3 regions of the Nonomuraea sp. NPDC049714 genome follow, and region 2 is predicted to be linked to each of the others. Evidence: riboswitches for the same ligand, from Rfam matches in the RefSeq annotation. Region 2 holds a riboswitch; each other region holds the start of a gene.
What was found. Region 2 has a riboswitch for cyclic di-AMP ahead of ACIBQX_RS15325 (hypothetical protein). Riboswitches for the same ligand answer to the same signal wherever they lie in the genome.
Positions count from the first base shown of each region.

Region 1: linked by a shared signal. The riboswitch ahead of ACIBQX_RS03695 (CHAP domain-containing protein) and the one ahead of ACIBQX_RS15325 (hypothetical protein) in region 2 are both predicted to bind cyclic di-AMP.
Region 3: linked by a shared signal. The riboswitch ahead of ACIBQX_RS06160 (C40 family peptidase) and the one ahead of ACIBQX_RS15325 (hypothetical protein) in region 2 are both predicted to bind cyclic di-AMP.

Region 1 is NZ_JBITLM010000001.1:776,189-779,346, reverse strand. Features, by position in the region: gene ACIBQX_RS03700 (YciI family protein) at 1-145, opposite strand, end outside; gene ACIBQX_RS03695 (CHAP domain-containing protein) at 332-1,006, opposite strand; cyclic di-AMP (ydaO/yuaA leader) riboswitch at 1,020-1,158, opposite strand; gene ACIBQX_RS03690 (Gfo/Idh/MocA family protein) at 1,277-2,230, opposite strand; gene ACIBQX_RS03685 (aldo/keto reductase) at 2,276-3,091, opposite strand.
Region 2 is NZ_JBITLM010000003.1:435,141-438,298, forward strand. Features, by position in the region: gene ACIBQX_RS15320 (alpha/beta fold hydrolase) at 1-604, opposite strand, end outside; gene ACIBQX_RS15325 (hypothetical protein) at 741-1,568, opposite strand; cyclic di-AMP (ydaO/yuaA leader) riboswitch at 1,751-1,888, opposite strand; gene ACIBQX_RS15330 (DUF5302 domain-containing protein) at 2,055-2,255, opposite strand; gene ACIBQX_RS15335 (erythromycin esterase family protein) at 2,337-3,158, opposite strand, start outside.
Region 3 is NZ_JBITLM010000001.1:1,282,262-1,285,419, forward strand. Features, by position in the region: gene ACIBQX_RS06155 (hypothetical protein) at 1-594, opposite strand, end outside; gene ACIBQX_RS06160 (C40 family peptidase) at 728-1,171, opposite strand; cyclic di-AMP (ydaO/yuaA leader) riboswitch at 1,302-1,460, opposite strand; gene ACIBQX_RS06165 (NlpC/P60 family protein) at 1,825-2,790, opposite strand; gene ACIBQX_RS06170 (NYN domain-containing protein) at 2,875-3,158, opposite strand, start outside.

The sequences.
Region 1 (3,158 bases), on a different contig from region 2:
CGTGCGAGCTGGCGTAAAGCCCTTCGCCCGCCAGCAGCACGCCGGCCTTCACCAGGGACTCGTTGTAGGCGTGCATGTCGGCGACGAGCTCCGGGCTGGGCAGCACGCCGGCCTCGGTCTCCTCGTTGGCCTTGCCCACGATCATGAACTTCACGGCGGGATCTCCTCCTCCGGACGGCCCTCTGTGAGCCTCCTCGTCGACGCGTCGAACCGGCGGCGGGCGGATCGACACGTGTACGGGGATCTTGTCGGAAAAGCCGGGAGCGCGCACCCTCGGCGAGGATGCGCGCTCCCATGGCGGGTGAACCCCGGCGGGGTCAGGTGCTCGCCATCAGGCGGCATACTCCGGGTAGCCGTAACCGACGACCTGGGACTTCGGACGGACTCGCTCCTCGACGGCGCCGTTGCCGGTGTTGCCCTCGATCGTGGAGATCGTGCCGTCCCGGTTGTCCTTGACGACGAAGCCGACATGCTGGATGGCGTTGATGCTCTTGCTGCCGTTCCAGGCGAAGAAGACGACGGCGCCGGGCTTGGGGACCGTGCCCCAGCGGCCGTTGTCGCTGAACCACTTGGCGTGCGTCACGGTGTAGGCGTCCCAGCCGACCTGGGGACGGGCGCCGGTCTGCTCGCCGACCCAGGAGACGAACATCGCGCACCAGGCGGCGTTCAGGTAGGCGGAGGGGTTGCCTCCGTCACGCCTGACGGTCTCCATGGCGCGGGGCGACTGGGCGTACCACTGCTGGAACTTGGTGCCGCCGCCCCGGGCGTTCTCCGAGGTGCCGACCTGCTGCCTGGCGAGCTCCAGGACCTGCGAGGCGGTCACGTTGATCTTGTTGGCGTCGTCCGGCCTGTTCTGCCGGGTCTGCTGGGTCTCCTGGGCGGTGGATCCCGGGTTGGCGTACGCCGGGACCGTGGCGGTGCCGAGGGCGGTGGCGATGATGGCCGCGCCGAGTGCTGCGCGGAGGTGTTCGGTCTTCAGGGCACGAGCAAGACTGTGCTTCGCCATCGAGGGGGTTTACTCCTTGCTTCCATGCCGCTTACCGGGTTAGCTGACGGGTTCGGGCGTGGAAGCTGCCCTACGACGCGCGATGGCGCCGATTCACCCCAAAGGACTGGGTCCCCGGTTCCGCCCTGAGGCGGATTCAGCGGTCACAGGACGGTCCTGTGAACGTGTAGTGCGATGGTTCGGCAACGAACGGACAAACCGGACGTATGCCGCGAATGCCCCACAAGGTAATACAAACGGCAAGAGGATTACAAGTCCATAAACCCCCAGCTAGGAGATTTGCCGGCGAGCGTCGGCCAGGAGCCCCATCATGGCAAGGCTTTCGTCAAGAGGCATGATCGCGCTCTCGGTCCGCCCTTCGGTCAAGGCGTCCCTGACCTCACGGATCTCCCCGGCGTAGCCGTTGTCGGCGGGATCGAGCTCGTGCACCTCCGGCTCCATCGACGGCCCGTTGAGCACGACCCGCCGCGGCGCCCAGAACGGGGTCTCGATGTCGGCGCGCATCCCGGTGCCCACCACGCTGGCGGAGTTGGGATAGGAGGCGAGCAGGGAGCAGTCCACCAGGGCCCGCCTGCCGTCCGGGTAGACCAGCGTTCCGCCGGCCTCCGCGTCCACCCCCGAGGGCGCCAGTGAGCCCGACATGGTCAGGCTCGACGGCATGCCGAGGAAGAGCTGGGCCAGCCCGAGCGGGTAGATGCCCAGGTCCAGCAGCGCGCCCCCGCCGAGCTCCGGCGCCCACAGCCGGTGCGCGGGATCGTAGGGCAGCGCGAACCCGAAGGAGGCCTGCACCGAGCGGATCTCCCCGAACCGGGTGTCGGCCGCCAGCAGCTGGATGAGCGGGTTGAAGCGCATCCACATGGCCTCCATGAGGAAGACCCCGGCCTCGCGCGCCAGCCGTACCATCCGCTCGGCGTCGGCCATGGTGGCGGCCAGCGGCTTCTCGCACAGCACCGCCTTGCCCGCCGCGATCGCGGCCTCGGCCACCTCCAGGTGCTGGGCGTGCGGGGTGGCCACGTAGACGGCGTCGACCCCGGGATCGGCGCACAGCTCGGCGTAGGAGCCGTAGGCCGACTCCGCGCCCAGCGTCGCGGCCATCTCCTTGGCCCGGCCGAGGTCGCGGGAGCCGACGGCGGCCACCCGCATCCCCGGTTCGGCGGCGATCACCGCGCCCACGGTCCGCGCGATGCCACCGGTTGCCGCAATGCCCCAATTCAGTAGTTTCACGCCGGAAGCGTACTGATTTACAGGCTCATGCGGTATCTGGGGGGTTCAGCCGAGCTGGTCGGGGTCGGCGCCGAGCCGCCTGCCACAGTTCAGCGCCCCGATGGCCGCCATGTCCTCATGGTCGAGGGTGAAGTCGAACACCGTGAAGTTCTCCTTGATCCGCGAGGGGGTGACGGACTTGGGGATGACCACGTTGCCCAGCTGGATGTGCCAGCGCAGCACGATCTGGGCGGGTGTGCGGCAGTGCTTCTCCGACAGCACCGCGAGCGCGGGCTCCTCCAGCAGGCCCTTGCCCTGGCCGAGCGGGCTCCACGCCTCGGTGAGGATGCCGTTCGTGTCGTGGAACTCGCGCATCTGCTTCTGCTGGAAGTACGGATGCAGCTCGATCTGGTTGATGCAGGGGATGACGTCGGTCTCGTCCATGAGCCGGGTGAGGGTCCCGACGGTGAAGTTGGACACCCCGATCGCCTTGGCCCGGCCGTCCCGGTAGATCTTCTCCACCTCACGCCAGGCCTGCACGTACCTGTCCTGCTTCGGCGCCGGCCAGTGGATGAGGTAGAGGTCGACGTAGTCCATGCCGAGCCTGGCCAGGCTCTCGTCGAAGGCCTGCGGCACCCGGTCGTGGTCGGAGTTCCACAGCTTGGTGGTGATGAACATCTTCTCGCGCGGGATCCCGGAGGAGCGGACCGCGCGCCCGACGCCCTCTTCGTTCCGGTAGAGCGTGGCGGTGTCGATATGACGGTAGCCGATCTCCAGTGCGGTCGTCACCGCCCGCTCGGCCTCGTCGTCGGGCACCTGCCAGACGCCGAAGCCGAGTTGCGGGATTTCTACGCCGTCTCGATAAAGCCGTAGCGAGTTCATACCCTCCATTGTTCACGTCCCGTTTCTGACGGCTTAAGCAGGCCGGGCTAGCTTGAAGCGGTCCTGA
Region 2 (3,158 bases):
CGGTGCCCGCCGGGTCGTGGCAGCGGTCGTAGGCCAGGGCGGCCAGCCGCAGGAAACGCTCCCGGTCGAGCTCGAAGCCGGGCGAGCCGATCACCGCCCTGTTCGCCAGCGCCTGGGCCAGCACCGCCTCCCGGTCGCCGGCCGGCGGGGCGAACAGCACCGCGCCGGCCGCCTCGGTGGGCGGGGCCGCCGACGGGCCCGTGGTGGACATGATCGAGGTGAGGGTGAGCACCCGTTCGGGGTGCCTGAAGGCGAGGGTCTGGGCGATCATGCCGCCCATCGACGCGCCCACCACATGCGCGGCGGGCCAGCCGAGCACCTCCATCAGCCCGGCCGCGTCGTCGGCCATGTCGTCCAGCAGATACGCCGAGGGCGTCCCCGGTCGGGGGACGCCCTCGGCGTGCAGATGGGTGGACAGGCCCGCGTCGCGGTTGTCGAATCTGACGACGTGATGACCCTGCTCGGCCAGTAGCGAGCAGAATTCGTCGTCCCAGTGGATGAGCTGGGCGCCCAGCCCCATGATCAGTAGGAGAGGGCGCCCGCCAGGCGAGCCGAAGCTCTCGTAGGCCAGTTCGATGCCGTTGACCGATGCACGCGAGATCACAGATGACAATTACCGTCAAACGCTTCTGGCGTAAAGCCAAACCCAAGGGCGGCGGGGGACGGCGGAGGTCGGCGGGGGTCGGCGCAAAGCCATCCCCAGGGGGCGGCGGGGGGTGTCGCGTGCGGTTGGGGCTGGGTCAGCGGGTCATGAGACGGCGGATGCGGTCGCGGCCGAGGATGGCGCCGCCGCCGACGAGGGCCAGACCGCCGGCGAGGGCGGCACCGGTGACGCCGCTCGGCTCTTCGGTCGCGGCCGCGGCGGCGGGGCTGGAGGGGCCGGCGTACGCGGTCGCCTTGACGGAGACGGCGGGGCCGCCGGAGCCCGAACCGGCGCGGGCGGAGGCGTCGGCGAGAGGCTTGCCCTCCACGACCTTCGGCTCGCCCTTCTCGATCTTCTTCTCGGCCAGGATCTGCGGCGGCTTGGCCGGGTTGGCGTCCTTACGCGACCAGGCGCCGGTCGAGAAGGCCACCGGGTGGTTCTTCTTGCCCACGCCCTTGCCCCACTTGGTGATGACGTACTCGACCTTGATGTGGCCCTTGCCACCGTTGTTGTCGACCATCAGCGTCCGGGAGTTGAACGTGCCACCGGTCAGCTCGGCGAAGGTCTTGGAGTCCAGGTCCAGCATGACGCCGCTGCTGGAGGGAGCGCCGGGGCCACGGTCACCGACGAAGAACGGCATCTTCTTGCCGTTGTAGACCACGTAGCCCTCGGTCAGCAGGGGCCAGCTGGGGCTGGCGGCCATGCCCTTCTGCATGGGCTTGCCGCTGGCGGGCAGGCCGGTGTCGCCGGCGCGGCCGGAGTTGTCGTCCCAGAAGTACGAGGCCGTGGTCGAGCCCTTGAGCAGGACCTTCTGAGTGTCGTCGACATCGGCGTGGGCGGCGGGGCCGGCGCCGAAGGTCAGGACGCCGGCAGTGGCGGCGCCGGCGAGCAGGGTGATGGAACGCATGCCGAAGCGAGCAGACATGAAAAAGGGAATCCTTCGTTAGGTAATGGGGAAGCGCGCGCTCGCTTGAGGGCGTAGCCGGGCAGCGAAAGGCCGACGGACGCTACGCGGAGCGCGGAGAAGCTTGGGGGAAGTCGCCGCTCAGTGGGCGGCTGGTGACGTTACGCGGGCTGGGGGTACGCGGGAACGGAGCACAGGTGAGTTCGTCCTCTCCATCTCGCCTACCGGGTTAGCTGACGGGTTCGGACGTGGAGATGTCCTACCGGCCGCGAAGGCCGGATTCACCCCAGGAGATGGGTCCCCGGTTCCCGCGGAGGCGCGGGATTCGGCGCCAGGCGGCCGCCTCTTCCTGTTGAAGGGCCAGGTCACCGCCTGGTAACGCCACTCAACTTATAGGCCAAACCGGACAAACGCAAAGCAAATGCCATGAATTGGTTGAAAGATCTACCTAGGAAGGTCAAGAAAAAGGGGGGTACGGCATGCCGTACCCCCGCGAAATCCCCCGATTCAGCCGCCGCTCTTACGCCTGAACGATCGCTTGCTGGCAGCCGGCCCGTGTGCTCCGTGGATCTTCGAAGCGTCGGCGCCCCTGCCACCCGCACCCGTGTCCGCCTGCTGGTTGCGCTTGCGATCCAGCGCCTCGCGGAACTTGCGCTTCATCTCGTCCTCGGGGGTTTCGCTGACTTCCGGCTCCGGTGATTCCGCCATGAGGACCTCCTGGTGTTGGGGACATACACAGCTTGGCATGACGCTCCTTACAGCGCGAAACCGGGGATCGGCGATTCCGGGTCACAGCGGCGTGGAGCAGGTGCCCGAGCGGATGAAGGCCAGGCCGTCGTAGTCGTCCGCGAGCACGGTCGGAGCGAAGCGGAATTTGTAGGTGAGACGGTTGACCACGGCTCCGTAGGCGCGCACGTGCAGACGGCTGCCGAGCCAGCGCGCCACCCCCTCCGACCGCTCGCCGGTGCGCAGGTCCAGCAGGTGATCGTCCGGGCAGGCGGCGGCCAGCCTGGCCTCGACCATCGTGGCGTTGTCGACGCTCGGCACCCGGTTCCGCACGGGCGGCTTGCGCGGGTCGGGCTTGCCGAAGCGCATCCGCCTGGCCCTGAACTCCCCCTCGCCCATGAGCAGCCCCAGGGCGTAGTAGGCGGCGCCGTGCCGCTGCCGCAGGTGCCGGCCCATGGCCGGGACGGGGCCGCCGCCGTGGTTGCCGGACATCACATGGCCGTTGTGCGCCCACACCGCGACCTTCACGGCGGGATCGCCCAGCAGCCGGTCCACGTTGTCGGCGAGAAACAGGTCACGGACGGCCCCGACGGTCTGCTGCGGGTCGGCGTGCCGCATCGGCCGGGACGCCAGGACGGCGCTCTGCCGCAGCGTCCTGGCATGCGCGATCGCCTCACCCGCCGGTCCGGGCCCGGCGGCGAGGAAGTCCTCCAGGCGGCGGGCGGCTGTCTCGACGGCCGGGTCCAGGGGGCCGTCCACCCCCAGCCGGGTCTGCCCGAGCGCGGCCAGCGGCTCCAGGAACGCCGGGGCGACCTCCCCCAGGTATCGGGCCAGCCACTCGATCGAGGCCGCCGGATACTGCGGGTCGATCCCGGCGAAACGCAC
Region 3 (3,158 bases), on a different contig from region 2:
CCCTTGGAGGGCGAAGTCCGCCGGTCCCGGCAGATGGCGGGGCATTCGTCCCGCTCTGACCTCGGCGGCGAGCTCGGCGGCGGCCACCCGCACGGGCAGCCCGGCGTCCCGGTAGGCGACGTAGTCGGCGAAACCCTCGTAGAGCCAGATCGGCAGCCCGCCGGTGCCCGCGGCGACATGGGTCAGCTCGTGCGTCAGCACCACGTCCCTGCCGGTCGCCGTGAGCCGGGCGAAGAACTCGGGCACCACGATCACCCGGCCGTCGTCCGCCACGGCGGCCAGCCCGTCGACCGACGCCACCCCCGCTAGCCCGGCGGCCTCGGCGGCGGAGCCGGGCACCAGGACCACCGGACGCACCGGCCGGCCCAGCACGCCCGCCACCCGCCGCCCGGCCGCGTCGGCCCGGCGCGCCAGGTCGCGGAGCAGCTCGGCGGGGGCGTGGTGCCCGGCGACCGAAGAGCTTCTCCCTCGTACGACCACCGCTTCGTCACCCCACGGGGCCGGGACCTCGGCGAGGTCCGGAGCGCTGGCCGTGGCGGCCCCGGCCAGCAGCAGGGCCGCCAGCACCGCTCGACGGCTCACCCGCACGGACACGATGCCCGATGGTAGCCGTCCGAACGGCAGCTCCGCCTTGAAGACGGCCCGAAGACGGCCCGATGGCAGCCTGATGGCGGCCGGGACGGCCGAAGGCCCCGTCCCGGGCGGGACGAGGCCTTCGGACCGGGGATCACAACCCGGGACGTACCGCGCCCACGAACGACGACTTGCGCCATCCCGCGAGCTTCTCGATGCGCACCCGTTCGCCTGTCCTCGGCGAATGGATCATCTTGCCGCCGCCGACGTACATGCCGACGTGGCCGAGCCCGCGGAAGAACATCAGGTCTCCTTCCCGCAGGTTCTTGTAGGAGACCTTCGTCCTGATGCGCGCGAACTGGCTGTACGTGACGCGCGGGATCTTCACTCCGGCCTTCTTCCAGGCGAACTGGACGAGACCCGAGCAGTCGAACGAACCGGGTCCGGTGCCGCCGTAACGGTACGGGTCACCGATCTGCTTCTTGGCCACCGCGACCGCCTTACCGGCCATCAGCTGTTGCCGAGCGACCTTGGCCCGCTTCGCGGACTTGGCGGACTTGGCCGCCTTCGTCCCGGAGGAGCCGGAGGATTCGCTCATCGTCGCCGCCTGCGCCGACGTGGCAGGGAGGACCATCCCTCCGGCTGTCACGGTCATGGTCAGCGCCACGCCACTCAGGGCGATGCGGGACAGACGGGGGTTCTGCGAAGAGGTAGACAGGATTTCTCCTTGGAGCTTCCACGAACGCCTACCGGGTTAGCTGACGGATTCGGGCCTGGAAGTCGCCCTACGGCGCGTGTCGCGCCGATTCACCCCTGATCCGGAAACGCGGATCGCTGGGTCCCCGGCTCCGTGCCTCCTGGCTGCACGGACTCGGCAGGTCACCGCCTCCATTCGTCTACAAGGGCGGGGCGGCGACCGGCTGGAATGTTCATCGGTCCACCTCGGAAGATCCGATGGCGGTCCGCGGCGCCATGGCGTGGCGCCGCGAGGCCAGAAGCTACGCCCGGTCGTCACGATCTGGCAAAGCCTGAGTGCCTCAGTCAAGATCAGACAAAGGGCGAGTCAAGTCCTCAACCACTGCTGGGATATGGGGGTTCGTTATTGAAAAGTGACCCTTCTCACAGTTGACGAATGAATGGATTGTCAGGTCCCATCCGTACCTCTTGTCACATGCGTCACATCCATTCACGCCTGGAAAGCACAAAACCGGGCCCCGGAAATGTTCCGGGACCCGGCTCGAAGGGTGTGGATTACGGGCGGCGGGCGCCCGCGAAACTACTGCCGTAGGCGGAAAGGGAGACCACCTTGACCACATCACCGGTCTGCGGTGCGTGCACCATCTGACCGTTGCCCGCGTAGAGGCTCACGTGCCCCAGTCCCTGACTGAAGATGAGGTCGCCGGGCTGCAGGTCGTTCATGTCCACCGCACGGCCGGCCGTCCACTGCTGCCAGGTGGTGCGCGGCAGCTCGACGCCCGCCGCGCGCCAGGCGGCCTGCGTGAGGCCGGAGCAGTCGAACCCACCCGGTCCCGTGCCGCCGAAGACGTACGGCTTGCCGATCTGGCCGTAGGCGAAGGACAGCGCCGCCGCGGCGTTGCCCGAGGCCGGACCGGTGTACTTCAGACCGGTGCTGTTGGGATTGCCGGCGCGGTAGGCGCCGAGCCTGTTGAGGAGCTTCTTCTGCTGCGCGATGAGCGCCAGGATCTCCTTGCGGTCCTTGTTGACCGCGTCGCGCTCCTTGTCGGCGTCGCCGAGGGCGTCCTGGGCGCTGTCGCGCTCGATCTTGAGGCCGCGGTTCTCCCGGTCGAAGGCGGCGAGCTTGTCGGCTCGCTCCTGGGAGAGCTGCTGGGTCAGCGACATGCTGTACAGCATGTCGCCGGGCTCGTCATTGGTCATCATCGTGGGCAACGAGGTGTAGTCGCCCATCTTGTAGGTGTCGACGGCCATCGCGACCACCTGCTCGCGCAGATCGGCCACGGTGGCCAGCTTGCGTTTGTAGCTCTCGTTGAGCTTGGCGTAGCGGCCGCTGGCCGCTTTGTACTTCTCGGTCGCCGTGTTGTAGCGGTCGACGACCTTGTCGGCCTTGTCATTCAGCTTTTTCAGCTTCGCCTTGGCCTGGCTGACCGTGGGCTTGGGATCGGCCAGCGCGCCTCCCATCGGGGTCAGCAGCAGCCCGATCGCAAGACCCGTGGCCAGGGGTATCCGGCCCAACCTCACAGCGTCGCCTCCCAGGGGATATACCTGGGGCGAAATAGTACAGAAGTGACGGGGTAAGTCTCACCTAAACGTCATATTTGTAATCTAGGCGCGGCCCAGCCGTCGAAGCAGCAATCCAGACGGAACGGGTCTGGCTCCCATCCGCCGCACCGATTCGGCCACCTCGCGGTCGGAGGAGACCACGGCGATGGCCCGGCCCGGCGGCTCCGCGCGTACGAGCTGGCGGATCAGGTCGTCGGCGATCTCGCCCGGCGCGCTGAACAGCACCCGCACCCCGCGCGGCGCCACCACCTGCACCGGCGAGTTGAGCTCGGCGCCGTCGAACACGGCGGTCACCTCGACCCGGGTCTGGGCGACGAGCCCGCCGA